2 regions of the Marinobacter sp. SS13-12 genome follow, and region 2 is predicted to be linked to the other one. Evidence: riboswitches for the same ligand, from Rfam matches in the RefSeq annotation. Region 2 holds a riboswitch; the other holds the start of a gene.

Region 1 (14,542 bases), on a different contig from region 2:
CGGGCCAGGCCGGTTGCCTACGGTATTCTATAACACCGGACACGGCCACCTGGGTTGGACCCTCTCGGCGATTACAGCCGAGATGCTGGCCGAAGCCGTTGCTGGAAAATAAAGTCGCTCAAGGCTCTGTCTTTTAGTAATATTACGAAACTTTTTGGGGTGGTCGTTCGGCTGCTCTTCCTTGTCGCGTGTAAGACCAAATAGTCACCTACCCGGTACCTTAGATGGATTACCGGGTACGTAAATATCAAGGAAGATAGGGGCCGGTTACCACATACTGTCACTCGCCCGTTGACTCAGAAGATTCCTGCAATGCCCACTACCGTTTTCTCTGGTTTTACCCACAACTTCCTGGGTAATGCACCCGCCTGGTACAAACAGGTCATCATCCTTTTCCTGATTGCCAATCCCCTGATTCTATGGACTCTTGGACCAGCCGTAGCTGGCTGGCTTCTGGTGGGCGAATTCATATTTACCCTGGCCATGGCGCTGAAGTGCTATCCCCTGTTACCGGGTGGCCTGCTGGCGACCGAAGCCCTGCTGATCGGTATGACCACGGCGGACGCGGTGTACCACGAAGTACTGGTGAACTTCCCGGTTATCCTGCTGCTGATGTTCATGGTGGCGGGTATCTACTTCATGAAAGAGCTGCTGCTGGTGACCTTTACCCAGATATTGGTGGGCGTGCGCTCGAAATCTGCGCTTTCATTGCTGTTCTGTGCCGCTGCCGCCCTGCTTTCGGCATTCCTGGACGCGCTGACCGTTACCGCCGTGATCATCAGCGTCGCCGTCGGCTTCTATTCGGTGTACCACAAGGTAGCATCGGGCAAGGGCTACCAACACAAGGACCATAACGCCAACAGCGATGAACAGGTGATTGAGCTGCATCGCGAAGACCTGGACAGGTTCCGGGCATTCCTGCGCAGTCTGCTGATGCACGGTGCCATCGGCACCGCGCTGGGCGGGGTGGCCACCATGGTGGGCGAGCCCCAGAACCTGTTGATCGCCAAGGTAGTGGGCTGGGACTTTGCCAGCTTCTTTTTGCATATGGCGCCGGTCAGCCTGCCGGTGCTGGCTGCAGGTCTGACTACTTGCTGGGCGCTGGAAAAACTGCGCTGGTTTGGCTATGGCGCCCGCCTGCCGAAACCGGTGCGCCAGGTGCTGGAGGAATTTGCCGACAACGAACGTACCAAGCGGACCAAGGCCGACCAGGCTGCATTGTGGGTGCAGGCAATGGCTGCACTGATTCTGGTTATCGGCCTGGCCTTCCACCTGGCGGAGGTGGGGCTGATTGGTCTTCTGGTGATCATCCTTATCACCTCGTTCACCGGTGTTACCGACGAGCATCAGATCGGCAAGGCATTCCAGGAATCCCTGCCCTTTACCTCGCTGCTGGTGGTGTTTTTTGCCATCGTCGCCGTCATTCACGAACAGCACCTGTTCAAGCCGATCATCGATTTTGTACTCAGCCTGCCAAAGGATCAGCAGCCGGGCATGTTCTTTATTGCCAACGGATTGCTGTCGATGATCAGCGACAACGTGTTCGTGGCTACGGTGTACATCAGTGAAATCAAACAGGCACTGGATGCCGGCAGTATCGACTACGAGCACTTCCAGGAACTGGCCATTGCTATTAACACGGGTACCAATCTGCCCAGTGTCGCCACGCCTAACGGACAGGCGGCGTTCCTGTTCCTGCTGACGTCTGCCATTGCGCCTCTGGTGCGTTTATCCTACGGGCGGATGGTGATCATGGCATTTCCCTACACGATAGTGATGGGTGCTGTAGGCCTGTTCAGCGTTGTCAACCTGGTTTAGAGTCAGCCGACGCTCGTGCTGGCGGAAATTGTTGCCTTGCGGACAGTGCATTCCTGTGCAGGTCTGTTACTCTTTTTAGAGTGGTAACAAGACAATGGCCAGCGGCAACGATGACAATAACAGCCAGAATTCGGACCAGGCTTTCCTGCGATTTCCTGTATTGCGGGGAGGATTCGATTGTCCGCCCATTGGCCTTTGCATTATTGGTTTCCCTTTGCCTCGCTGTTCTTGCCGGCCCTGCTCAGGCCCAGCCGACCCGCGACACCCTGATAGTGGGTTACGTGGATGTGCCTCCCCTGGCTTATGAGGGTATCGATGGCCGTGCCGAAGGCGTGTTTATCGATCTGACTCGCCGTGTGGCCGACGAAGCAGGATACGATGTGAATTTCCGGTACCTTCCGGTGAGTCGCGCCTATTATTACCTGCGCACGGGCGGCATCGACATCTGGCCCGGCGTTACCGACGTTCCTGCCCTTGAAGGCGAAGTTCTGGAGAGTTTTGTAAGCCCGCTGCCGTTCCAGCTCAGCGCCTGGGGAATAGGAAGTATGCCGCCGGTTTCGCACTTCAATGATCTGAAGGACAAGACCCTGATTCTTATTTCCGGCTACACCTATGGTGGCCTTGCTGACCGTCTGGCACGCACTCCTGGAATATCGATCACCGAGGCCCCCAACCACCAGGCTGCCGTGGCAATGCTGAACCGCGGGCGGGGCGACTATCTGCTGGATTATCAGGACCCGGTAAACGTCGTGCTGGAGGAGTTCCCGATCCGTGGTATTCGCGAGTATCCTGTGCGCACCCGGAATGCTGCCTGGGTGTTCTCGCTGGCTAATCCGAGAAGCGCTCAGTTGCGGAACGAGTTTGACGATGCTTACCTGCGCCTTGCAGAACGCGGTGAGGTACCGCAACCCAGGGTTTTGAGCGAAGGGTTTCTGCTTCCGGGACTGGCCGATCTGCTTTAGGGCCTGACTAACTGAACGTCGCCGTACCTGGCAGTAGCGGATCCCCCGGTGTTGTCGGAATCCGACATGATGGCGACCCCCACCAGCTTGGGTGGTTTGCGGCCAAAGGCAGCTTTATAATCCGCCACAATATCCCGCTCCACGGTGACCCAACTGCCGGTAGTGTCCGCCCCGGAACTCACCGCCACCATCATCGTGGTATCGGTGAAGGGGTTGGCGACGATCTCTCCCACCGGCAACCGATTGGCCCAGATATAGTTCAGGGCGTTGCCCGGTAGTTCCTCACCGAACACCACCTCCACCGCCTTGCGCCTGGCGCGCTCAAAAAAGCCGGCTTCTTCGGGCTCGAATTCAAACGCCACGTAGATGCGGGCGGGGTAGTCATCACCGTCCTTTCTGCGGGCGTCGCCCTGCTCAAACACATTCGACACCTTCCAGCGCCAGCGCAGGATCAGCGAGTCCCCGGGTTCCACCGATACGCGAGCAATGAGCCCGGAGGCGCTGTTATCGGTGGTCGCTTCGACAACCTGTTTGCCGTTGTCGTCAACCAGCTGGTAGCGGCTGTGGCGGTCGATATTGGGAAATTCCAGCGGCTCCCAGCCATCCTCCAGAGACGTCATCTCAGAAAATGGTGTTATCAGCGAGTTGTCCGCGTTGTCCGCGTGCACCTGCGCCAGCGACATGGACAGGATCAGGGATGCCAGTAAGTATCTGCATGCGTGGTTCATGGTGCCCTCCCGAGGTTCCGATTACTGACCGGCAACCGGTAAAAAAGTGCCTTGTCGTCATTGATATTACTGTATATAGTGTTTTTGTCCTTGGTTAAGTACCAGATATGGTACCGGGAATCCGGTGAGAATCCGGAACTGACGCGCAGCGGTATTGGGGAACAAGCGTGGCACAAAGACACTGGTTAACACCGGGAAGTCGCCACGCAAGGCCGAACCACACGGTTCACGCCCCTGAGTCCGAAGACCTGCCAGGGATACAACTGCACCTTCGCGTATAGGGTGAGCAGAATCGTAAAACCGTAGGTCGCCCCTGTAGGTCGGATTAGCGAAGCGTAATCCGACAATGAAACAAGCGTTTACCAGGTTGTCGGATTACGGCTTCGCCTAATCCGACCTACGTTGTCATGGGTTTACGGCCGGACCCTCCGATTCTCTCTGCCTGCGCGAAGGACATGGAAACAACGCGTATTCAGGAGAACCGACATGTCCACCTCCCTGGCCGAGCCCGGCCAATCAGCCACATCCAGCACCGCCTCCCTGCAGGTTATTAAACGCAACGGAACCCTGGTTGGATTTGATCCTGCCAAAATCAGCGTGGCCGTCACCAAGGCTTTCCTTGCCGTGGAAGGTGACGAAGCCGCCGGCTCAGCCCGTATCCACGATGCCGTGGAGCGTGTCACCCGGCAGGTTATCCAGGCCATCAGCCGCCGCCTGAAAGCGGGCGGCAAGGTGCACATCGAAGACATCCAGGACCAGGTAGAACTGGCATTGATGCGGGCGGAGGAACAGAAAGTTGCCCGCGCCTACGTACTCTACCGCGAAGCCCATGCCCAGGAGCGTGCCAGCCTGGCACCGGTGGAAGCCCACCCCACGTTGACGGTAAAAAAAGCCAACGGGGAAGTGGCAGCGCTGGACCTGGGGCTGATGAAAGCCCAGGTGAAACACGCCAGCCGGGGATTGGAGGGTATTAACGGCGAATCCCTGGTGGAAGGAGCGCTGCGGAACCTGTACGACGGCATTGCCGAGAAAGAAGTCATCTCCGCCCTGATCATGACCGCCCGCGGCCGCATTGAGCAGGAGCCGGACTACAGCACGGTGACCGCTCGCCTGCTGCTGGAACAACTGCGGCTGGAAACTGCCACCGTCCTGGACCTGCCTGCCAGTCTGCCGCTGGCAGAGATTTATCCACAGGCCCTGAGCGCGTTTATCGACCAGGGCATCCGCTATGAGCTGCTGGACGAGGCCATGGCGACGTTTGATCTGAAACGACTGGGCGCTGCCCTCCAGCCGGAGCGGGACGACCAGTTCGGTTTCCTTGGTCTGCAGACCCTCTACGACCGCTACTTCGTGAAACGGAACGACGCCCGGCTGGAACTGCCCCAGGTGTTCTTCATGCGCGTTGCCATGGGCCTGGCCCTGAAGGAGGACGATCCGAATGCCCGCGCCATCGACTTCTATGACCTGTTGTCTTCCTTTGATTACATGGCTTCCACGCCAACCCTGTTCAACAGCGGCACACAGCATTCCCAGCTTTCCTCCTGTTATCTCACCACCGTGCAGGACGACCTGGAAGATATCTACGGCGCCATCCGCGACAACGCCATGCTGTCGAAATGGGCCGGCGGCCTTGGCAATGACTGGACTCCGGTTCGCGCCATGGGCTCCCACATCAAAGGCACCAACGGCAGCAGCCAGGGCGTGGTGCCATTCCTGAAAGTGGTCAACGACACTGCCGTGGCGGTGAACCAGGGCGGCAAACGCAAGGGCGCGGTGTGCGCCTATCTGGAAAGCTGGCACCTGGATATCGAGGAGTTCCTGGAGCTGCGCAAGAACACCGGCGACGAACGCCGCCGTACCCACGACATGAACACCGCCAACTGGGTGCCAGACCTGCTCATCGAGCGCATGCGCGAAGACAAAGACTGGACCCTGTTCTCCCCCAGCGACGTGCCGGATCTTCACGATCTGTATGGCAACGCCTTCCGCGAGCGCTACGAGCACTACGAAGCGCTGGCGGAGCAGGGCAGAATCAAACTGTTCAAGACCATTCCCGCCAAACAGCTCTGGCGCAAGATGCTGACCGTGCTGTTCGAGACCGGCCACCCCTGGATCACCTTCAAAGACCCCTGCAACCTGCGCTCGCCCCAGCAGCATCAGGGTGTGGTACACAGCTCGAACCTGTGTACCGAAATCACCCTGAACACCAGCGCTGACGAAATCGCCGTGTGCAACCTGGGCTCCATCAACCTCGCCGCCCATATCCGTGATGGCGAGCTGGACGTGCAGCGCCTGGAACGCACGGTGAACACCGCGGTGCGCATGCTCGACAACGTTGTCGACATCAACTACTACGCCGTACCCCAGGCCAGGAACTCCAACCTCAAGCACCGCCCGGTGGGCCTGGGGCTGATGGGCTTCCAGGACGCGCTTTATCAGCTCAACCTGCCCTACACCAGCCCGGAAGCGGTGGAATTTGCCGACGTGGCCATGGAACAGATCAGTTACTTCGCCATTCGCGCCTCCGCAACCCTGGCGGGCGAACGTGGTGCCTATGAGACCTACGAAGGCTCGCTCTGGCAACAAGGCATCCTGCCCATCGATTCCATCAACCTGCTGAAACAAAACCGCCGTGACGGGGATCTGAGTCTTAACACCGACAGCCGCCTGGACTGGGCCCCGGTGCGGGAGCTGATTGCCAGGAACGGCATGCGCAACAGCAATGTCATGGCCATTGCACCGACGGCGACCATCTCCAACATCGTGGGGGTGTCCCAGTCGATCGAACCGGCGTACCAGAACCTGTTCGTGAAATCGAACCTCTCCGGCGAGTTCACCGTGGTGAACCCTTCCCTGGTGCGTGACCTCAAGGCCGGAGACCTGTGGGACAACGTGATGGTCAACGACCTCAAATACTTCGACGGCAGCGTGCAGCAGATCGACCGCATTCCCGATGAACTGAAAGCCCGCTACGCCACCGCGTTCGAAATCGACCCCCGATGGCTGGTGGAAGCCGCCGCAAGACGCCAGAAATGGCTCGACCAGGCCCAGAGCCTGAATCTCTACATGGCCGAACCCAGTGGCAGGAAGCTGGATGCGCTGTATCAGCTGGCCTGGGAAAGGGGCCTGAAGACCACCTATTACCTGCGCTCGTTGGGCGCCACCGGCGCAGAAAAGACCGCCCCGGTAGCGGCGCCGCAGCCGCAGGTGTGCAGTATTGACGAGCCGGATTGCGAAGCCTGCCAGTAACCCACAGGGCGCACCCGTAGGTCGGATTAGCGAAGCGTAATCCGACAACAGAGCCAGCGCATATTCCAGTGTCGGATTACGCTTTGCTAATCTGACCTACGAAAACCAAATTCAGAGGTAATCACATGCTCAACTGGGACGACGAACCAACCACCCAAACCACCCCCCAAGGCCCGGCCCCCGTCAATGCCGACGACAAACGAGTGGTCAACGGCGAAACCGACATCAACCAACTGGCGCCGTTCAAGTACCCCTGGGCCTGGGAGTACTTCATGAACGCCAACAAGAACCACTGGACGCCGCTGGACGTCAACATGGCCCAGGACGTCCACGACTATCACCACCGCCTGTCCGCGCCGGAGAAGCACGTGTATGAAAACGTGCTGGCCTACCTCACCACCTCCGACATCCTCGCCATGCGCAACATCGGCCTGGCGGTGATGGAGAAAATGAGCGCGCCGGAGCTGCAGATCTACCAGGCGCGGCAGGTGTATGAGGAAGCCATGCACACCTGGGCCTACCAGCACTGCATCGAAACTCTCAACCTCGACCAGAGCGAAATCTACAATCGCTACCGCGTGGTGCCCGCCATCAACGGCAAGATCCAGATGGCCAACCGCCGCCTGGACGCCGCCATGCGCTCCGACCTGAACCTGCGCAACCGGGACGACCTGCAGGAATTCATCATGTCTTACCTGTTCTTCGCAGCGGTCTTCGAAGGCGCCTGGTTCTACAACGGCTTCAGCCCCATCTTCGCCCTGCAGCGCCGGGGCCTGATGCGGGGCACTGGCGAGCAGCTGCAGTACATCCTGCGGGACGAGGCCATGCACTTTTCCTTCGGTCTGAAAGTGGTCAACCAGATCCTCGAAGAGGAAAACATCACACTCGATCCGAAAGCCGTCAGAGACATGTGGGACGAGTCCGATGCCGCCGAAACCGCCTACGCCAACTACATTCTGCGCGACCCCATCCTCGGCTACTCCGCCGAGTACCACAGCGAACAGTTCCGCTTCGTGGCCAACCGCCGTGCCAGAACGGTGGGCCTGGAGGAGCCGTTCCCGGGGGCAAAGAACGTGTCGCCCTGGCTGGATGAGCAGGCTACCATGCGTAAGGAGAAGAACTTCTTTGAAACCCGGGTGATCGAGTACCAGACCGGGGCGCAACTGGAGTGGTAGCCGGTAAGGGTCCGGCCAGAATGGTATGAAGTTGATTGAAGGCAGCTTGTGTTCGCTGGCGCCATTGCGCTTTCTGTGTGACGAGATGTTGATCAACGTGGCGCAGTGGCTGCGGGTAGCCGGGTACGACACCTCCTTGCCAGCCCCGGGCTCGCCAGACAGGCATTTGGTGGATCGCTCCCGCGCTGAGCAGCGATGGCTGGTAACCGCGGATGCGGACCTGCTGGAGTTTGTCTGCGCGCCTTTCTATGTGCTGTATCTGTCGGGTCCGGATGACCAGGCCCGGCTGAAGGAGCTGACTCTGCGGCTGAATCTGGATTGGTGTTTGGCTCCGTTCAGCCGCTGTAAAACTTGCAATACCCCGCTGCACACCGCCAGCGAGCTGGAGAGACAGCTCTTTCACCCGGGGGTGCGCGGGGTAAGCAACGAGGTGGTTTGGGCATGTGCCACCTGCCGTCAGCTTTACTGGGAAGGAAGTCACGTGCGGCGTATGCGCAGCAGGCTGGAAGCGATGAACTCCTGGCGGGACGCACATTGATCATACGTAAGGACGAAGCGGAATGACTGAATACTTTATCCAGGCGTTTATCTATCTGACCGCTGCGGTTATTGCCGTGCCGATGGCAAAACGTCTGGGGCTCGGGTCTGTGCTTGGCTATCTGGTCGCTGGTGTGGTGATTGGGCCTGTGACCGGGCTGGTGGGGCAGGAAACCGCCACCATTCAGCACTTCGCCGAGTTTGGCGTGGTGATGATGCTGTTTCTGGTGGGTATGGAGCTGGACCCGAAATCCCTCTGGGCCATGCGTGTCCGTTTGCTCGGGCTTGGTGGCCTGCAAGTGGTGCTGACTTCTGGCGCCGGTATGGCCATCGCCTGGTGGTTGGGGTTGCCCTGGCAAACCACCATTGCAGTGGGCCTGATCTTTTCCCTGTCTTCCACCGCCATTGTCCTGCAAACCCTGAACGAGAAGGGTCTCAGCAAGACAGAGGGAGGCCGTGGCGCCTTCTCGGTGCTGTTGTTCCAGGATATCGCCGTTATTCCCATGCTCGCCGTCATTCCCCTGCTGGCGGTGACCGGCCTGGCGGCAGTTGGCGCATCCGAAGCGGATTCCCACAGCGCTTTCAGCCTGGTGGCGGACCTGCCGGGCTGGGCCCATGCGTTGGTGGTGATCAGCGCAGTGGCCACGGTAATCGTCGGTGGTCACTACCTGAGTCGACCGCTGTTCCGTTACGTGGTGCAGTCCGGTATGCGTGAGGTGTTTACGGCCACAGCCCTGATGCTGGTGATTGGCATCGCTGCGTTAATGAGTGTGGTCAACCTGTCGCCAGCCCTCGGCGCTTTCCTGGCAGGTGTGGTGCTGGCGAACAGCGAATTCCGTCACGAGCTGGAGGCCAACATCGAACCCTTCAAGGGACTGTTGCTGGGGTTGTTCTTTATCACCGTGGGTGCCGGTATCAATTTCGAGGTGCTGGCGGCGCAGTGGGGCACGGTTCTGACCCTCGGGCTGGTGGTGATCGTGGTGAAGGCCGCCGTGCTGTTGATTCTGGCGCTGCTGTTCGGGCTACGCGGCCGGGATGGCTGGCTGTTTACCCTGGGCCTTGCCCAGGCCGGCGAATTCGGTTTTGTGTTGCTGACCTACAGTATGCAGAACCGGGTTATCCCGGCGGATATCGCCCAGGTACTGGCCCTGGTGGTGGCGCTGTCCATGTTCCTCACGCCGCTATTGTTCATCGCCTATGACCGGCTGGTTTTGCCACGATACCGTGACGCCCGGAATGAGCAGCGGGAAGCGGATACCATCGAGGAACAGGCCCCGGTAATCATCGCTGGTGTCGGGCGTTTTGGGCAGATCGTATGCCGGTTGTTGCGTGCCAGTAAGGTACCTATCGTGGCCCTGGACCTGGCCCTTGACCAGATTGAAAACCTGCGCCGCATCAATATCAAGAGTTACTTCGGTGATGCCAGCCGAGTGGGGCTGCTTGAGACCGCGGGCATCGCCAATGCGCGCCTGCTGGTAGTGGCCATAGACGACCGGGACCGGGCAGTGGCTCTTGTTCACCACGTCAAGCAACACTACCCCGGTGTCTGGGTGCTGGCCCGGGCCTTTGACAGAGGCCATGGCTATCAGTTGCGCCAGGCCGGCGCCGATGATGTGGTCAGCGAAACCTATCATTCCGCCCTGGAGCTGGGCGGCCATGCCCTGACCGCGTTCGGCGTGCACCCGTTGCGGGCACGGCAGATGACCTGGGCCTTTATCAATAATGAAAAGGCCCACGAGGATGATTTGTTCGATGCCTGGAAGGACATTGAAGAGGGAATCCGTTTCAGTCCCCGTTACAGCGAATTGTTCATGAAACTGGAAGATACCCTGGGTCACGTCATGCAACAGGACTGGCAGCCACCAAGTAAGGAGGACGTTCCGCTGTGGTCGCCTCCGAAGACCGGAGAATAAATCCAGGGATCAGCAAGGAATAAATCCCGTCCCCAACCGTCCTCCTGATGAAAGCCACCCGAAACGGGTAACAACAGGAGGACGTAACCATGAAAAAGCAGCTACTGACTCTCGCAATCTGCTCCATTCTTTCCACTGGCGCCCTGGCCGCTGAAGGCTCCGCCAATGCAAATGCGGAGGCCGAAGCCAACATGAGCGCCGAGGCCAGCACCCGCAATGGTGTTTCGGCCAATGGCGGTGCGTCGGCGAACGCTCGAGGCAGCGCCAACGGTGAGGCGGCCCGTGACGAGGCCACTGACCAGGGCGAGGCAGTGAGTGCCGAGGCCCGCCAGAATGCTGACAAGGCGGTGAGCGCCGGTGTTGAAACCGGCCAGAAGGTGCGTGGTACCGCTACTGCCTCCGCTGAAGCGGCCGCTGACAGGGCTGGTGAAAAGCGCCAGCAGGCGCAGGAGCGCATGAACAAGGCCCGAAATGCCGAGGTTCGGGCTGAAACCAATCAGCAAATCGGCACGTCTGTTTCTGACAGCGTCAGGAGTGAAGTGCAGAACACCGTCAGGGGAACCGTACGGGGTTCCAGTGGTGGTGCGCTGTAACAATTCACGCCAGACCGGCCGGGCCACAGCGCCCGGCCTTCTTTTGCAGCCAACAAGGAGCAGACATGCATTCGATTCCACGCATTTTGACGTTACCGCTGGCACTGGGTCTGGCCATGCCATCCCTGGTGGCACAGGCGGCAGAAGATGCCCGGGTGAACGGCCACCTTGAAGGCGGTTTCGAACACGACAGCAATGTGACCGTGGATGAACTCAACACTTCTACTGATAAAAGCGATGAGGCCCGGGTTTTTGATGCCGGCCTGGAAGGAGTGCTGAAACCCACGGAGCCCCTGAACATCACCCTGGGTTATTCCCTGTCGGGCAGGCGATACCAGAGCCTCGACCAGTTCGACCAGGATATTCATCTGCTATCGGCAGACATCAGTTATGACTTTGACCCGGTCACCATTGGCACCAGTTATCACTATTCCCACGCCACACTTGGGTCAGACCCGTTCCTGGATTTCAGCCGCGCCAGCGTCTACCTGGGCAGTCTGATCGGGGAGGACGTTTATCTGCTGGCCAGCCTGCAGGACAAGCGCAAGGACTTTGATGACAGCGATGCGCGGGACGCCGACATTCGTGGTGTCAGCCTGGATTCGTTTTTCTTCTTCAACCAGGCCCAAAGCCACCTGGTGGTCGGGCTCGATGCAGACCGCGAAGATGCAGAGGCAGATGCCTACAACAATGACCTGATGCGTGTCCGGGTTGCACTGGTGCACACATTCACCCTGGCTGGCGAGGATAACCGGCTACGGTTCGGCGGGCGCTACGAAGACCGCGAGTACGACGAGCTGACGGTAACCAGCTCGGACCCGCTGTTTAACGACCCCCTGACCGGTGACCTGACAGAGCGTTCGACCAGCCAACGGGCGGACAAGGCGCGTATTCTGGAGGCGAGCTGGCGGATCGGCCTCAATGACGTGTTCAGCGTTGAGCCCAGCATCTCGTGGGGCAAGTACACCTCCAATGTGGACTCCGCAGACTACGACAAGGCCGTGGCCGGGGTTACGCTCAGGGCGGGATTCTGACCACAACCTTACAAGTCGATAAAGCCATGACCAAAACGGGAGTCATGGCCCCGTTCGCCAAGATCCCGGGCTTCGTCGATCAGGGCTTCTATAGCCTGGTCGTCCGGGTAATCGACACGCCGGCAGGCAAGCGCAGCCGCAATGACCGGTGCCGCCAGCGAGGTGCCACTGTCGGCCGCCATGCCGCGTTCAGGATGCGCAACCGGAACGGAAACCCCGGGGCCGGCAAACATCACCTGTTTTCCCCTGTTGGCCCATCGGTACAGTTCACCTGACGCGTCCACCGCCGTCACGCCGACCACACCCCCATAAGCAGCCGGATATAACGGCGGGGTGGCAGGCCCCTGATTGCCCACGGCCGCCACCAGCAGGATGCCCTGATTCCGCAGGCTGTTGACTGCCGTCGCAAGAAGCCGGTTTTCCGGGCCTGTGAGGCTGATGTTGATGACCGATAGATCCTGACCGGCCAGCCAGTTCAGACCTTCCAGCAGATGCCCGAGGGTGGCACCGGAGAGGCTACGGTTGCGATCATAGAATACCGAGGCGTTGTAGACCGTTGCCCCTGGCAGCCTGGCGGGCCATTGATCCTTACGGCTACCCACCATCAGGCTGGCGACGGCGGTGCCATGAGCATTCGGCTCGTTGAGTTGCCCGTCCGACTCCGCCAGTTCCAGAAAGCGCTGCTGTATTATCCGCGCATTGCTGAACACCGGATGGTCTGTGGCAATCGCGGTGTCCACCATGCCAACGCGAACCGGAGTGGTACAGAGACTGCGCCACTGCGGAATTCCCGTCTTTGAAGCGATTGCCCCGTTTTCAGCCTGAGGCGCGAAAACATGGTTCCGGTCCAGCCGGTCTGCCAGTTGCGGTAATGCGGTTTCCAGGGCGGTACGGGAATCCAGCTCGGTTGTGACCTGAAAGCGGACGACGGTCATCCCCAATCCGGACAGCTCGCGACGTTCCAGAATCGTGATTCCCCGCCGGCCGAGACTTGCGAGTTCCGAACGGGTTCCTGTGACCAGCCACTGGCGCTCCACAGCGCGAAAGCCATCGTCCAGGACGACATCATTGAACGCTTTGTGCCCAACGGTCGTGTGTACTGGGAGTGCCGCGGGCAGTTCTGCAAGTTGTTGCCTGGTGGTGTCGGCCCGTGCCTCGACCTGTTTCTCAAGGTGCCGGTCCATGGCCCGCTCTATCATCCGCCCGGCTTTCTGCTCCACCTGGCGGGTGATGGGGGCTGCCGGGTGGTCTGCGAGGCCGCCGCCCAGCGCCATTACCGGTGACGAGAGTGAGCACAGGGCGAGAACAGGGAACAAGCGTGTCTTGAAAAAAGGTTTCATCGTGCCAGTCCGGATTCAGGTGTGTTTCATACGATATAACGGCCGGGTTGGGAAAAAATTCCTCTGTTCATGGAATAAACCGGTTGCCAGCCCGTTTGACTGGTAACACGTCTTGAAAAAGAAGGCTATGCAACAGGAAATTACCGAACTTTTACCCAGGCTCCGTCGGTTTGCCTACTCACTGACCGGCTCCATGGCCGACGCTGACGATCTGCTACAGAACACGGTAGAGCGGTTGCTGACCCGGGACATGCCGGACGATGCCGACCTCACCAGGTGGGCATTCAGGGTTTGCCGCAATGTCTGGATAGACGAATGTCGGGCCCGAAAGGTTCGGCGCGAGGCGGCCGAACATCCGGAACTGACCGATGGCCAGGTGGTGAATGGCGAACACCGGACCACCAAAGAGATTGAATGGCACCGGGTGGATGCCGCCATGGCCCGGTTGCCGGAGGATCAGCGCCAGATCATTTCCCTGGTGGCGATCCAGGGCATGCCCTACAAGATCGTGTCAGAAATCCTGGATGTGCCCAGAGGCACGGTAATGAGCCGGCTGGCACGTGCCAGGGTGGCACTGAGTGAGGCGCTGGCGCCTGTAACCATGAGGACCGATTCATGAACATAACTGACGAAACTCTGTCGGCATTCCTCGATAACGAACTGGCCGAAGCGGAGATGGAAGCGGTTCGGGACCAGCTGGAGGCAGACCCTTCTCTGGCGGACCGTCTGGCGGGGCTGGCCGCGGTGGACGCTGAGCTGCAGTCGCACTACGGCTCGATCGACGACCGCCCCATGCCAGAATCGGTGACCCGAATGCTTGCGGCTGAAACTTCGGACGATGCCGACCCTGCGCAGGATAATGTGGTCACCTTTCCATGGTGGCGCAGGATGCGTGGGCACACCGGAAAGGCCGTCGCTGCGGCAGTGATTGCGGGGGTGGCGCTGACGCAGTGGCTGACCCTGCCTTCAAATGGAGAAACGGCGTGGCCAGCGGTGGTGAGCGTACTGGATAGCCAACCCAGTGGTGAAGTGTATCAGCTTGATAATCACGCCTCCCTCACGCCGAGGTTGACGTTCCGGAGCCAGGCCGGCGAATGGTGCCGTCAGTTCCGGCTGGAGACAGATGATGTCGCGTCGGAACAGATTGCCTGCCGCAGTGAAGGGGGCGCCTGGGAACAGGCTGCCCGGGTGGA
Region 2 (14,542 bases):
ACTGATTACCGATGCCGGCGAGACGGACCTGATTCTGATTGACCTGGCAGCCGGCCAGAATCGCCTGGGCGGCTCTGCCCTGGCGCAGGTTTATCGGCAGATGGGCGCAGTGGCGCCCGATCTGGACGACCCCGAAGACATCAAGGCGTTTTTCGCGGTTATTCAGGGACTCAATGAAGACGGCAAGCTGCTGGCTTACCATGATCGTTCCGATGGTGGTTTGTTCGTAACCCTGGCCGAGATGAGCTTTGCCGCGCGCTCGGGCATTGATATCAAACTGGATGGACTGGCCGAGGATTCGTCCCAGTTCCCGCGCGAGCTCTTCAATGAAGAGCTGGGGGCGGTCATTCAGGTCCGGCGCGACGAAACCGGCTTTGTGCTGCAACAGTTCTCCGCAGCCGGTCTTGGTGACCACACGTCCGTTATCGGTACGCTCAACCAGGATGATTGTATTCGCTACACCTTCGAAGGTAATGAAATTATTGCCCGGCCACGCGCCGAACTGCAGCGCTTGTGGGCGGAAACCAGTTACCGGGTGCAGTCGCTTCGCGACAATGCCGATTGTGCGCAGGAAGAATTCGATAACCTCCTGGATGCCGACGATCCCGGCCTTCATGCCAAGCTGACGTTTGACGTCAGCGAGGATATCTCTGCCCCTTATGTCAACACCGGCGCGCGACCAAAGATTGCGGTGCTGCGGGAGCAGGGTGTGAATGGTCAGGTCGAAATGGCGGCAGCCTTTGACCGTGCAGGATTCGAGTCTGTTGATGTGCATATGAGCGACCTGTTGTCAGGCCGGGCTTCCCTGGAAGTCTTTAACAGCCTGGTGGCCTGTGGTGGGTTCTCCTATGGCGATGTGCTGGGCGCTGGAGAGGGCTGGGCCAAGTCCATCCTGTTCAGCGACCGGGTTCGCGATCAGTTCGCCGCTTTCTTCAATCGCCAGGACACTCTGGCTCTGGGCGTCTGTAATGGCTGCCAGATGCTGTCCAACCTTCATGAGCTGATTCCCGGTAGCGAAGGCTGGCCCCGTTTTGTTCGCAACCAGTCGGAGCAGTTTGAAGCCAGGCTGGTGATGGCCGAGGTGACGCCTTCCCCGTCCGCCTTCATGGATGGCATGGTGGGATCCAGGATGCCGATAGCGGTGGCACACGGTGAGGGCAGGGTAGAGTTTGCCTCTGGCACATCAGCGGAGCAGCTCAACGAGAGTGAACTTGTTGCACTGCGCTATGTGGATAATCGTGGCGACGTCACCACTCGCTACCCCTACAATCCCAATGGCTCTGAAGCAGGCATCACTGGCGTTACCACCAGGGATGGCCGGGTCACCATCATGATGCCCCACCCTGAGCGGGTCTTCCGCACATCTCAGCACTCCTGGCACCCGCAGGAGTGGTCAGAAGATGCACCGTGGATGCGTATGTTCCGCAACGCGAGGCGTTGGTTCGCCTGAGCCTGAACAGGCAAAAAAAGCCGGCCCGGGGGGCACCAGAAAGGTGACTGATCCCGGGCCGGCTTTTTCGTTTCCGGATCTTGAAATTTGAGCGGTTTTCAAGGGAAATTTTTGTTTATAAGTGCGAAAATCCCCTTGACTAAAATGGTTTATGCACATTTTGCCTGCCGTATTGTGTGTTCCGTGAACAAAGCGCTGGTTTCAGGTTCATTTTTTGTTCAGCGCTCCTAACGTGCTGATAAATATACAATTAATGAAGTAGGTGAATTTGTCGCCAATTTAACGAAAGTGTAGTAATTACGGGGGGTGAGGGCGTGTTCCCAAAATCTTTCCCCAGAGTTATCCACAGATTCTGTGGGTAAGTAGCTAACTGCTTAATCTGTACAAAAAAGATGCGTATTGGCACGCCGAACCCGCGAATGTTAATCCTGCTGAACGTCTTTAGAAGGGAGCAGACTGGTCATGTACAAGATGTGTTATTTCGTGCCCGAGAGTCACCTTGAAGTCACCAAAGCTGCGCTGTTTGAATCCGGCGCTGGTCGCATCGGAGACTATGACTGTTGCGCCTGGCAATGTAGGGGGCAAGGGCAGTTTCGCCCGCTTGAGGGGAGCAATCCCTACCTTGGTCAAACGGGGGAAGTGGAGCAGGTCGATGAATTTCGGGTAGAACTGGTTTGCAGGGACGAACTGATCCGGGCGGCGGTTCAGGCACTGAAGGAGTCGCATCCCTATGAAGAGCCGGCTTACGAAGTGTTCCGCATGGAGGACTTGTAGCGTCTACTGCCCTACGGGCTTCATACGATAGCGTATGTCGTCCACGTGCACCGGGAAGTGCTCTTTGTGTACGTCTTCCAGGTAAAGCTCCAGAGTGCGACGAACGGTCGGGAACGACAGTTCATCCCAGGGAATATCTTCGAGGGCAAACAACCTGGTTTCCAGGGATTCCTGGCCGGCACCAAAATTTTCGCTGGTAAGGGTCGCCCGGTAGAACATGTGGACCTGGTCGATGTGGGGGACATGGATAATGGTGTAAAGGTTGTCCACGGTGACTTCGGCCAGAGCTTCTTCCCAGGTTTCCCGGGTCGCGGCTTCAAGAGTGGTTTCCGAGTTTTCCATAAATCCCGCGGGCAGGGTCCAGTAGCCGTAGCGGGGTTCGATGGCCCTCCGGCACAGTAAAACCTGCCCCTGCCAGATCGGAACCGTTCCCGCGACAATGCGTGGATTCTGGTAATGTATGGTTTCGCAGCTAATGCACACATAACGGTGACGATTGTCTCCTTCGGGAACGCGCTGTTCGACAGGATGGCCGCAGGTACTGCAGTATTTCATTCGTTTCACCGTATACTGGACAATTGTGGGTTGGCAGGTGTAACTATCGGTGCTGCCGGCGTCTCATTCAATAGTCAGATGTAAAAACGGAGCCGTGTTTTGCGCGATCTTCTTACCAAACGCCTCTCAGGTTATGTTCCCCGGTTACTGACGCTCGACTACCCCGAAGCCGGCGTACTGGTTCCGGTGACCGACGACCACCGCAATCCTGAAATCGTTTTTACCCTGAGGTCTGAAAACCTGAGTACTCACCGGGGCCAGGTGTCTTTCCCCGGCGGTCGCCGTGATCCGGAGGACCACTCCATTGCCGACACGGCTTTACGGGAAACCCATGAAGAAATCGGATTACCTCCGGAGCAGGTTCAGCTTATTGCACCTCTGAGCCAGGTGATGTCGCTGCATCAGATCCTGGTAACTCCATACGTTGGGGTGATACCCGGCGATCACCCGCTGACGGCAAACCCGGCGGAGATTGAAAGCATATTCAGGGTGCCGGTTGAGTTTTTCCTGGAAGACAAGCGCCATCGCACCGACCCGCTGAATTTTCTCAATAATACCTTTTACGTGCCGTGCTATCGCTGGGAGCGCTACCAGATCTGGGGTCTTTCCGCTGTGGTACTGGTTGATTTCCTGAACGCTGTCTACGATGCGGGCATTGACCTGCTTGAGCCGCCTCAAGGGGGCTGATCCCCCACACCCTCTCCCCAGGTTCCCCTCCTGATTTTCATGATTTTCCCGGCTCCCGCCGTTGCAGGCGGAGCCGGGGCGGAGAGCTTTGTCTTCAAAAAAGTGCTCAAAAATTAGACTAAAGTCTAATGTGATTACAAAGTGATCAGGTATTACATGGTGAATACTGTATGCAAACGACAGCCGAGGAGTTGCGTCGTGGAGATTGATCAATGAAGAAAATCCAGGCTGAGAAAAACCTCCCGGAGCTTATTTACGACTCTGTGGTCAATGCCATCGTCGAAGGTCTGCTCAAGCCGGGCGAGCGGGTCACCCAGGAGACCCTGGCCGAGAGACTGGATGTCTCACGGTTACCGGTGAGCCAGGCCATGCAGCGTCTTCGTGATGATGGCTTCCTCTCTGCGGTAGGGCGTCGCGGCCTGATGGTTTCGGTGCTTGATGAGAATTTTGTGGCGCAGTTGTACGAATTCCGGTGCGGGATTGATCTGATCAGTGCCGGACTCGCCGCCCAGCGGGTGGATGCCGGGGTACGAAAGCGTGGGGAGGACATTATTGCGGAAGGGTTCGCAGCGGGGAAGGCCCATGACCTTCCCGCTCTTATCGACGCTGATATGCGCTTTCACGGTTTCATCTACGAACTGGCAGGTAACACCTTCATCCTGGATTCGATGGAAGCCCACTGGAACCACGTAAGACGAGTGATGAGCGACATTCTCATTGTTGAGAAAAACCAGCAACAGATTTGGGAAGAGCACGAGGCAATACTCAATGCGGTGTTGGCCGGCGACGTGCAGAACGCTGAAACGCTTGCGAGGCAGCATGTGGAGACTGCATCAAAATGGCTTCAGCAAGAAATACAGGGCTCCCGTGAACCTTTGAAAAGAAGCGGCAGCGCAATCACATAATCCAAGGAGAATACGATGCAAAACAATGACAACAACGCAACTGTGATTCGGGTAATGTTGGCCAAAATCGGTCTGGATGGTCATGACCGGGGCATAAAAGTGGTTGCGCGTGCGCTCCGGGATGCTGGCATGGATGTGGTCTATACCGGGCTGCATCGCACACCGGAAGAAGTCGTCGATGCCGCTATCCAGGAAGACGTGGATATCCTGGGCATCAGCCTGCTCTCGGGCGCGCACATGCACATTTTCCCCAAAGTTCTGGAGCTCCTGAAAGCGAAGGAAGCGGAAGACATGATCGTTGCCGGTGGTGGTGTTATCCCGGATGACGATGTCAAAGAGCTCTACCAGATGGGCGTCCACAAGATTCTGTTACAGGACACTCCTCCCCAGGAAATCATTGATTCGTTCCGGCAACTGGTTGCTGACCGTGGTGCCCGATAAGTCCGGTGCCATGCCGGCCGGGCGGCCATGACAGGTTTCCTCAGACGACAACCAATAACAATATCAGGAGTCTCCGATGGAAGAGTGGAATTTTCCCCCCAATTACAACAAAGACTATTTTCCGGACCCGAACAGCCCTTACTGGTTCCGCGACCGGGAAACGATGGACCCGGAAAAGCGGGATGAGCTGATCGTTGCGCGCATCCGCGACGTGATGGCCTATGCCTACGACCACTCGCCCTTTTACCAGCGCAAGTGGGACGAGGCCGGTATAAAGGCCAAAGACATCCGCACCCTTGCAGACTTCGAAGAAGTGCCTGTCGTCACCAAACAGGAACTGCGTGATTCCCAGGCAAAAAATCCGCCCTTCGGGGATTATCTCTGCTGCCCTGAAAGCGATATCCATCATATCCATGGCACCTCCGGAACAACCGGCCGGCCCACCGCCTTTGGTATTTCCCGCCGTGACTGGGACACCATCGCCAACAACCATGCCCGGATCATGTGGGGTATGGGCCTGCGGCCGGGAGACACGGTGTTTGTGGCCGCTATCCTCAGTCTCTATATGGGGTCCTGGGGTGCGCTGATCGGTGCCGAAAGATTGGGCTGCAAGGCGTTTCCCTTTGGCGCTGGCGCTCCCGGGATGACGGCACGAGCCGTTACCTGGCTGGGTATGATGAAGCCCGCCGGGCTCTACTCCACACCTTCCTATGCGCTGAGGCTGGCGGAAGTCGCTCGTGAGGAAGGGGTTGACCCCAAAGAGTTCGGTATCAAGGTGCTGTTCTTTTCCGGTGAGCCGGGCGGATCCATTCCGTCCATCCGGGACAAGATCCAGGATATCTACGGTGCCAAGGTGGTTGATTGCGGAACCATGGCCGAACTGACCCCTTGGATGCATGCCTCCGGCAGCGCCGACACCGAGGGCATGCTGCTGTGGCAGGACATTGTCTACACCGAAGTCGCAGACCCGAATACCAATCGTCGTGTTCCCTACGGCGAGCAGGGCACTCCGATCTATACCCACCTCGAGCGGACTTCCCAACCGATGATCCGCATGGTCTCCGGCGACCTGACCCATTGGGTGATGGAAGACAACCCGTGCGGACGAACCTATCCACGACTGCCCAAAGGTATCTACGGGCGGATCGACGACATGTTCCAGATCCGTGGTGAAAACGTCTACCCCAGCGCCATCGCTGAAGTTCTCGAGGGCCTCGCCGGCTATGGCGGTGAGCACCGAATCATCATCTCACGGGGCGGCTCCATGGATGAGCTGGCAGTCCAGGCAGAATTCGACCAGGAGACCGCGAACAAGGGCCCGGATGCGGTCAAGGCGATGGGAGAAAGGGTGGAGGCCGAGCTCAGCCGGGTGCTGGGTGTTCGGGCAAGGGTCGTCATGGTCGAGCCGGAGACCTTCCCGCGCACCGACTTCAAGGCTCAGCGTGTCGTTGACGACAGAGATCTGTACCAGAGCCTCAACCAGAAGCGGGGTGGTTGAATGATTAACCGCATACCCTCGATGGAGCTGGCTGAACGGGTTCGGGAGGGACACCTCCGCGCCATCGCCAGGCTTATTACCCGGGTTGAAAGCGGCGGTGACCCCGACGTTCGCCAGGCACTGGCCGAACTGTACAAGAGCACCGGCCGCGCCCATGTGGTGGGCATTACCGGCGTGCCGGGGGCAGGGAAGTCCACCCTTGTTACACAACTGGTTCACGAGTACCGGAAAAGTGGCCGGACGGTGGGCGTTGTGGCCATTGACCCCTCAAGCCCGTTTTCCGGCGGCGCCATCCTCGGGGATCGCATACGCATGGGCGACCTGGTATCCGACCCTGGCGTCTTCATCCGCAGCATGGCCACCCGGGGTACCCTGGGTGGCCTGGCCAGACCGGCTCTTGATGCGGTCGACCTCCTGGATGCGGGCGGGTTCGACGTGGTGTTGATCGAAACCGTCGGGGTGGGCCAGGACGAAGTCGATATCGTGCGTGCAGCTCACACTACCGTGGTGGTCAATGCGCCTGGACTGGGTGACGACGTTCAGGCCATCAAGGCAGGGGTGCTGGAAATTGCCGATGTCCATGTTGTGAGCAAAGCCGACCGACCGGACTCCAACAAGACCATCCAGGAACTCAAGGCCATGCTGATGATGAGTCTTGAGCCCGGTAAGGATGTCTGGCGGGTGCCGGTGGTGCCCACCAGTTCTGAAAAGCACACCGGTTTCGGCGAGTTGATGGCCGCGATTGATCGCCATGCGGAGCATCTGGAACGAAGTGGCGAAATTACCGAAAGGCGACGCCAGATTGCGTTAACCCGGGTAGTGAAAGTCGCCGAAGAAATCGTCCGGGACAATTTTGCACGTGACAGCAGGTCGCAAACCGAAGAGCTGCTCAAGAAGGTTACCCAACGCGAACTGGATCCCCATGGCGCAGCGGTGACCTTGTTAAAAGCCATGAAGGAGACGATTCATGAATCGCACTGACCAGTATGACCCCGCTGCACTCAAGCACATTGAAAAAGAGTTCAACGAGTGGGAAAAGAACGAAGTTGAATCATTTATCAAGCGGGCGCCGGAGAGCCAGTCCGAGTACACCACCGCCTCCGGTATGCCCACCAAGCGCACTTACACGCCGCTGGATCTGAAGAATACCCCGTTCGAGGACATTGGCTTTCCCGGCCAATACCCGTTCACCCGGGGTCCATACCCCACGATGTATCGCGGCCGGAACTGGACCATGCGCCAGATTGCGGGCTTCGGTACCGCCAGGGAAACCAATGGGCGTTTCAAGTACCTTATCGCCCAGGGCCAGACCGGCCTGTCGATCGATTTCGATATGCCCACACTGATGGGATATGACTCCAGCCACCCGATGAGTCAGGGTGAAGTGGGCCGTGAGGGTGTCGCCATCGATACGCTGGCGGATATGGAGGAGCTGTTCGACGACATCGATCTGACCAAGATATCCGTCTCCATGACGATCAATCCGTCGGCATGGATCCTCTACGCCATGTACATTGCGCTGGCACAGCAGCGTGGCTATGACCTCAATGATCTGTCGGGCACCATCCAGAACGACATTCTCAAGGAGTACATCGCCCAGAAGGAATGGATCTTCCCGGTGCGGCCGTCTGTTCGCCTGGTCCGTGACTGTATCCAGTACGGATCCGAGAACATGAAGCGGTACAACGCCATCAATATCTCCGGTTATCACATATCGGAAGCCGGCTCGACCGCTGTCCAGGAAGTGGCGTACACCATGGCCACCACCATGGAGTACGTCAAGACGGCAATCGATGCAGGGGTGGACGTTAACGAGTTCGGGCCCCGACTCTCTTTCTTCTTCGTGAGCCAGGCGGACTTCTTCGAGGAAATTGCCAAATTCCGGGCCGCCAGGCGAATTTACGCCAAGATCATGCGGGAAAAATTCGGTGCCACGAACCCCGCGGCCAGCCGGCTACGTTTCCACGCGCAGACTGCAGCGGCAACCCTGACCAAACCGCAGTACACGATCAACCCGATCCGTACTGCGCTGCAGGCGCTCTCTGCCGTGCTGGGCGGCGCGCAATCGCTGCATACCAATGGCATGGACGAGGCCTTCGCCATACCCACCGAGGAAGCAATGCGGATTGCCCTGCGTACCCAGCAGATCATCGCCTACGAGACCAACATCACCCAGGTTGTAGACCCGTTGGGCGGTTCCTACTACGTGGAAAGCCTCACCGACGAGATTGAGCGGGAAGCCTGGAAGATCCTCGATGAGGTTGAAGAACTCGGCGGCACGCTCCAGTGTATCGACGATGGTTACTTCCAGAGAGGCATTTCCGACTCGGCCTATGATTTCGCGCTGCGCAAGGCCAGTGGCGAAAGACCGGTTATCGGCGTCAATATGTTCGTCCAGGAGGAAGAGGATGTTGAAATCGAAACCCATCCCCACGATCCGGAAACAGAGCGCCGTCAGATTGAACGCCTGAACAAGGTCAAGAACAATCGCGACGAGGAAAAGGTCCAGAGCATGCTCAAGCAGCTAAAAGAGCAGGCCGAGGATGAATCGGTAAACCTGATGCCTCTCACCATTGAGTTGGTCAGAGAGGGCGCTTCGATGGGTGACATTGTTGAAACCCTGAAAGGCATCTGGGGAACCTATCGCGAAAAACCTGTAATCTGACCGGCTTCATACACTGACTGAAGCGGTTCACGGGAGAAATGAATGGTCAGGCTCACCAAGATCTATACGAAAACCGGAGATAAAGGCGATACCGGCCTCGGCGATGGCAGCCGTGTTGCCAAGCACGATCTGCGTGTGGAAGCCTACGGCACGGTGGATGAGGCCAATGCCGTTATTGGCCTGGCGCGGCTGCATGTGGACGAGGAGCTGGATGGCATACTGGCGCGCATCCAGAACGATCTGTTCGATGTGGGTGCGGATCTGTGCACGCCGTTTGCGGAAAACCCGAAATACCCACCGCTGAGGCTCGCCGAAGCCAAGACCCTGGAACTTGAGCAGGAAATTGACAAGTTCAACGCAGACATTCCGTCCCTGCGTTCGTTTATTCTCCCGGCGGGTAACCCCGCCGCAACGCACCTTCACCATGCCCGGACAGTAGCCCGCCGGGCCGAGCGGATCATCGTTCAGTTGAAGAAAGACCAAGAGATCAGCCAGTCGGTGCTGGAGTACATGAACCGCCTGTCTGACCTGCTTTTCGTGCTTGCCCGACATGCCAATGGCAAGGGAAAAGATGACGTGCTCTGGGTGCCCGGGGAATGATGTCGGACTGCGACGGAGGCTCTGACGAATCATGATGCCGGCTCCGGAGCATGGCGGCCGGCTTCGCGCTGCTGCGCGAAAGTGGGAAATCCCGCTGGAACAATGGCTGGACCTCTCCACCGGCATCAATCCGCAGGGGTGGTCCGTTCCGGCGATTCCCGGGGACGTGTGGCGTCGATTGCCGGAGCCTGATGATGGTCTGGAACAGCGCATAAGACAGTGGGTCGGTGCGCCCGATTCCTCGGCTGGTATTCCGGTTGCCGGCAGCCAGGCAGCGATCATGGCATTGCCCCGTTTGCGCTCACCGTGCCAGGTAGGCGTGCCTTCGCCGGGTTACCAGGAGCACGGGCACTGTTGGGCCTCTGCCGGCCACCGGGTCACGGAAATTGGTAGCGAGCAGTTTGCCAGCAATGACGAGAGTTGGCTTGATGAACTGGACGTGCTGGTCTGCATCAACCCCAACAACCCGACGGGCCAGACCATTGAGCCTCAGCGGCTGTTGAACTGGCATGACCGTCTTCAATGCCGCGGCGGCTGGCTGATCGTTGATGAGGCGTTCATGGATGCCACGCCGGAACTCAGCGTGGGCTTTGCGACTGGTCAGCCCGGCCTCGTAATGATGAGGTCCCTGGGCAAGTTTTTCGGCCTGGCGGGTCTCAGGGCCGGGGCTGTTGTCGGCGACCCGGATATTATAGGTATGCTGGCGGCCACGCTGGGGCCCTGGTCGGTCAGTGGGCCCGCACGTTTTGTCATGGGTAAAGCGCTGGCAGACCACCAGTGGCGGGCCGCAACCGCCGAGCGGTTGCACAGTGAGAGCCGGCGGCTGTCGGAGTGCCTGGCGTACCATGGCCTGGAGCATTCTACTGGCACCGCGTTGTTCCGGTACATACGGCACAGCAGGGCAGCGGATATAGCAGCCGCGCTTGCGCGAGAGGGAATTCTGGTCCGGGAGTTTGAAAATCCCGCGGCGCTGAGGTTTGGATTGCCTGGTTCCGAGCCGGATTGGGCGCGTTTTGATCGGGCAATGTATTTAAAGGATGTTTATTGATTTAGCCCTGAGGGGCTGATAGTTTGACCACCGAAAAAAGGTATACCGTATTCAGGTAACGCTTTTTCGCGGTATCGCCGCAGAAAAGCTTAAAACGGGAAGTCGGTTAAAGTCCGACGCTGCCCCCGCAACGGTAAGCGAGCTAAAGGCAATCATAAAAGCCACTGTGCGTAATGCATGGGAAGGTGATTGCCCCGGATACGCCTCAAAGGCTGATCCACTCGCAAGCCCGGAGACCGGCCTGAATACACACCGGAAGTTGCGGAGGGCGACGGCGGTGGGTGAGTTGTGTCGGCTTCACACCTGTACACTGACTCGTATCCTGCCTCCCCCCAGTCTCACTCTCGAGCTCCGCAACATAATAAACACCATGCGGGTGCGCATGGTTTACAAGCGAGTGCTGATTATGGGTTTTTCGAAGACCATGCCGGTCCTGTTGTCCGGCCTCCCCTTAGTGTTCCTGCCAGTTTCTAAAGCGTTAGCCAACGAAGAGAGGGCTGCGCCGGAGCTCGACCCCATTGTTGTGACGGCCACACTTGGCCCGCGAACGGTGGGGGAAAGCCTGTCCTCTGTCACTGTGCTGGATGAAAAAACCATTCGCCAGCAGGAAACTTCGGAGTTCAAGGATCTTCTGACCGGGCAGCCTGGCATTGATGTCGTCACCAACGGCTCCTACGGCAAGAATACAAGTGTCTATACACGAGGCACCACCAACGACTCAACCGTCTTTCTGGTAGATGGAGTGCGCCTTCGCTCGGCCACCAGTGGGGGTGCGCCCTGGCAGTATTTTCCCATGGAACTGGTGGAGCGAGTTGAGGTTGTACGAGGCCCGCGAAGCGCACTCTATGGCGCCGACGCCGTGGGAGGTGTGATCCAGGCGTTCACCCTGGACCCTGAGCGAGGCAGCAAAGGCTGGGTGGAGGCCGGTGCAGGTAACTTCAATACTCAGAAGGCCAGTGCCGGAGCGTCGGCAAGCTCGGATTCAACCCGTTACAGCATCAGTGGCCTGCATAGGGAAACTGACGGCACCGAGATTGTGGAAGACGGCGAAGACAAGGGATTTCGCAACACCGCCGGTGTCGGTCGCATTGTCCACGAACTCCCCGGTGGGGGCGAAGCCAGTGCGGTGATGATGCATTCCGAAGGGAACACCGAATTTGATGGTGGCGATACCGATTTCCTGATTCGGACTGTTGGCTTCCAGCTGGACGCCCCGGTCAGCGACTACTGGAACAGCTCCATTCAGTTGTCGGAATCCGCCGATGAGCAGGACAATTTCCGCGAGGCTGGCGATTCCTTCTTCAATACCAAAACCCGTACAGCACGTTGGGAAAACACCTTCACGACCGGGGTTCATGAACTCGCACTCGGTGGCGAGCTGCAATCTGACGAGGTGGCCAGTTCCACGGACTTTGAAGAAGACAGTCGCATCAACGCTGCCCTGTTTGGCCAACTGCGCCTGAACTTCGGACCGTCGGACTTGCAGTTGTCGTTACGCGGCGATGATAACGAGGCCTATGGTCGCCAGGAAACCGGCGGAGTAGCCTTCGGTCATTCTTTTGACCGTTCACATCGTGTCAGGGTGAGTTATGGCACGTCGTTCCGGGCGCCCACTTTCAACGATCTTTACTATCCGCTGGAAACCTACAGTTTTGGTGGTAGTTACGCCGGCAATCCGAACCTCAAGCCTGAGGAGGGGAGTTCGTTCGAGCTCGGTTTCAGTGGCCGCTATGAAATCTGGTACTGGGATGCTGCAATCTACCAACTGGATGTTGAGGATCTTATTGATCTCCAATCCGAGGGTGGCGATCTTCGACCGGTCAATGTTAATGAAGCCCGCATCCGGGGGTTCGAGATGGGCACGGGCGTCCGTGCCAACGACTGGGATCTGGCTGTGAATCTGACCCTGATGGATCCCCGCGACCAGGAAACCGATAACCGTCTGCGACGCCGCAGCCACCAGTCTCTGCGCGTGGATGTGGACAGGACACTTGGAGCCTGGTCTTTTGGCGGCACCATTCTGGCCAGCGGCTATCGCTATGACGACTCGGAAAACGAAGAGCGGCTGCCGGGTTATGTGACCCTTAACCTCCGCGCCGGCTGGGAGTTTGCCAGGGACTGGAACGCCCACCTCACTCTTCAGAATGTGACGGACAAACAATACTCAACAGCGCTCCGTTTTGATGGTGCCGAGTACGTGGCTGCCGGTACCGCAGGTTTCCTGTCGATACGTCATGACTTTTATTAAGTGCTCCACAGGAGTCGACGCATGAATCGTTCGGCAATACGGCACCTGATAGTGTTTCTGACCGCCCTCCTGGCAGTTTGGCAAGTTCCACTGCAGGCGGCGCAGGTGTGCGCAACGGACGATATCGGCGAGGAAGTATGCCTTGGGCAGCCAGCTGCCCGGATTGCGGCCTTATCTCCCGGCGCCACCGAACTGGTTTGGGCGGCTGGTGCCGGTGACAAGGTCGTGGCCGTGGTCGCTTTCAGCGACTATCCGGAACAGGCGAAAGATGTTCCGTCGGTGGGCAGTCATACCCGCTTGGACCTGGAACGCCTGATGAAGCTGCAGCCAGACCTGGTAATCGGCTGGGTAACCGGTAACCCGCCGGAACAGATTGAGGCGTTAAAGGATCTGGGTCTGCCAGTCTTTTCCATAGAACCCCGTAGCTTTGAGGGGGTATCCCACACGATTGAACGGCTCTCGCGCCTGGCCAGCACCGAAGAGAAGGGCTTTGCCGAAGCTGACCGGTTCCGCCAGGGCATTGCCGCACTCGAACGCCAGTACCGGGATGCCGAAACGGTATCGGTATTTTACCAGGTCTGGGACGAACCGTTGATGACCGTGAATGACGAGCACCTGATCGGCAAGGTTATTACCCTGTGCGGTGGAGTGAACGTGTTTGGCAACCTCGATCGCCTGGTGCCCAGAATCAGTGCCGAGGCGGTGATCGGCGCCAACCCCGAAGCCATCCTGGCCGGGGGAATGGGCGAAGAAAACCGGCACTGGCTGAGCCGGTGGGAAGCTTTTCCCGGTATCGATGCCACAGCCAGGGACAATCTTTACTTCATACCTCCATCGCTGGTCCAGCGCCCGACGCCGCGTATGCTGGAGGGCTCACAACTGTTTTGCGAGAGACTGGATGATGCCCGTGCCAAACGTTAATCAGGGGCCACTCTCGTGAGCAGGCCCTTGACCATGCCGCTTGTGATTCTGGCTCTTGTCAGCCTGATTGCCATGGTGCTGTCTGTGGGCATTGGCAGTGTCAGTGTGACTCCCGGAGAGGTCGCTGCAGTTATCTTGGGTGAAGGGAGCAATCTGCAGCAAACCCTGGTGTTGGAGCTGCGCCTTCCCCGAACACTCGCAGCTTTTGCCACCGGAGGTCTTCTGGCGGTGGCCGGGGCGCTGATGCAGGTGCTCCTTCGCAATCCACTGGCAGACCCCTATGTGCTCGGCCTTTCTGGCGGCGCTGCTGTGGGTGCGCTGTTGGCGATGCTGGCGGGCCTGGGTGGATTGATCGTTTCCGGTTCGGCGTTTGCCGGTGCCATGCTGGCTACCTTAATGGTGTTCGGTCTTGCTCACGGTACCGGCAGCTGGACGCCGTCGCGTTTGCTGCTGACCGGAGTGGTTGTCGCTGCCGGCTGGGGTGCGGTGATTACCCTGATGTTGGCCATCAGCCCGGCCCAGCGCCTGCCCGGCATGCTGTACTGGCTGATGGGAGACGTGTCCTACGCGCGCTCACCCTGGCCGGCGCTGGCGCTCCTTTTTCTGGTCTGCTTGCTGGTGGTGCCACTGGGTCGCAGTCTTAACGTACTGGCCCGCGGCCCTATGCAGGCTGCCGCCCTCGGGGTCTCAGTGCGGCCATTGGAGTGGACGATCTATATCCTCGCCAGTCTGCTCACCGCCACCGCGGTG

What was found. A riboswitch is a leader RNA that binds a small molecule or an ion and turns the genes downstream of it on or off. The one in region 2 is predicted to bind cobalamin.
Region 1: linked by a shared signal. The riboswitch ahead of QPL94_RS02935 (ribonucleoside-diphosphate reductase subunit alpha) and the one ahead of QPL94_RS15860 (TonB-dependent receptor domain-containing protein) in region 2 are both predicted to bind cobalamin.

What each region holds. Positions count from the first base shown of each region.
Region 1 is NZ_JASSUA010000001.1:639,745-654,286, forward strand. Features, by position in the region: gene QPL94_RS02915 (D-amino acid dehydrogenase) at 1-112, shown strand, start outside; gene nhaB (sodium/proton antiporter NhaB) at 313-1,818, shown strand; gene QPL94_RS02925 (substrate-binding periplasmic protein) at 1,929-2,780, shown strand; gene QPL94_RS02930 (DUF3047 domain-containing protein) at 2,777-3,508, opposite strand; cobalamin riboswitch at 3,583-3,778, shown strand; gene QPL94_RS02935 (ribonucleoside-diphosphate reductase subunit alpha) at 3,995-6,757, shown strand; gene QPL94_RS02940 (ribonucleotide-diphosphate reductase subunit beta) at 6,883-7,932, shown strand; gene QPL94_RS02945 (Mut7-C RNAse domain-containing protein) at 7,958-8,470, shown strand; gene QPL94_RS02950 (monovalent cation:proton antiporter-2 (CPA2) family protein) at 8,493-10,382, shown strand; gene QPL94_RS02955 (hypothetical protein) at 10,472-10,975, shown strand; gene QPL94_RS02960 (surface lipoprotein assembly modifier) at 11,041-12,009, shown strand; gene QPL94_RS02965 (S8 family serine peptidase) at 12,018-13,349, opposite strand; gene QPL94_RS02970 (RNA polymerase sigma factor) at 13,462-13,968, shown strand; gene QPL94_RS02975 (anti-sigma factor family protein) at 13,965-14,542, shown strand, end outside.
Region 2 is NZ_JASSUA010000002.1:616,048-630,589, forward strand. Features, by position in the region: gene purL (phosphoribosylformylglycinamidine synthase) at 1-1,450, shown strand, start outside; gene QPL94_RS15810 (YqfO family protein) at 1,913-2,224, shown strand; gene QPL94_RS15815 (NUDIX hydrolase) at 2,228-2,779, opposite strand; gene QPL94_RS15820 (NUDIX hydrolase) at 2,879-3,466, shown strand; gene QPL94_RS15825 (GntR family transcriptional regulator) at 3,679-4,371, shown strand; gene QPL94_RS15830 (cobalamin B12-binding domain-containing protein) at 4,387-4,812, shown strand; gene QPL94_RS15835 (phenylacetate--CoA ligase family protein) at 4,889-6,310, shown strand; gene meaB (methylmalonyl Co-A mutase-associated GTPase MeaB) at 6,311-7,291, shown strand; gene QPL94_RS15845 (methylmalonyl-CoA mutase family protein) at 7,278-8,975, shown strand; gene QPL94_RS15850 (cob(I)yrinic acid a,c-diamide adenosyltransferase) at 9,018-9,575, shown strand; gene cobD (threonine-phosphate decarboxylase CobD) at 9,607-10,623, shown strand; cobalamin riboswitch at 10,662-10,882, shown strand; gene QPL94_RS15860 (TonB-dependent receptor domain-containing protein) at 11,006-12,871, shown strand; gene QPL94_RS15865 (cobalamin-binding protein) at 12,893-13,792, shown strand; gene QPL94_RS15870 (FecCD family ABC transporter permease) at 13,826-14,542, shown strand, end outside.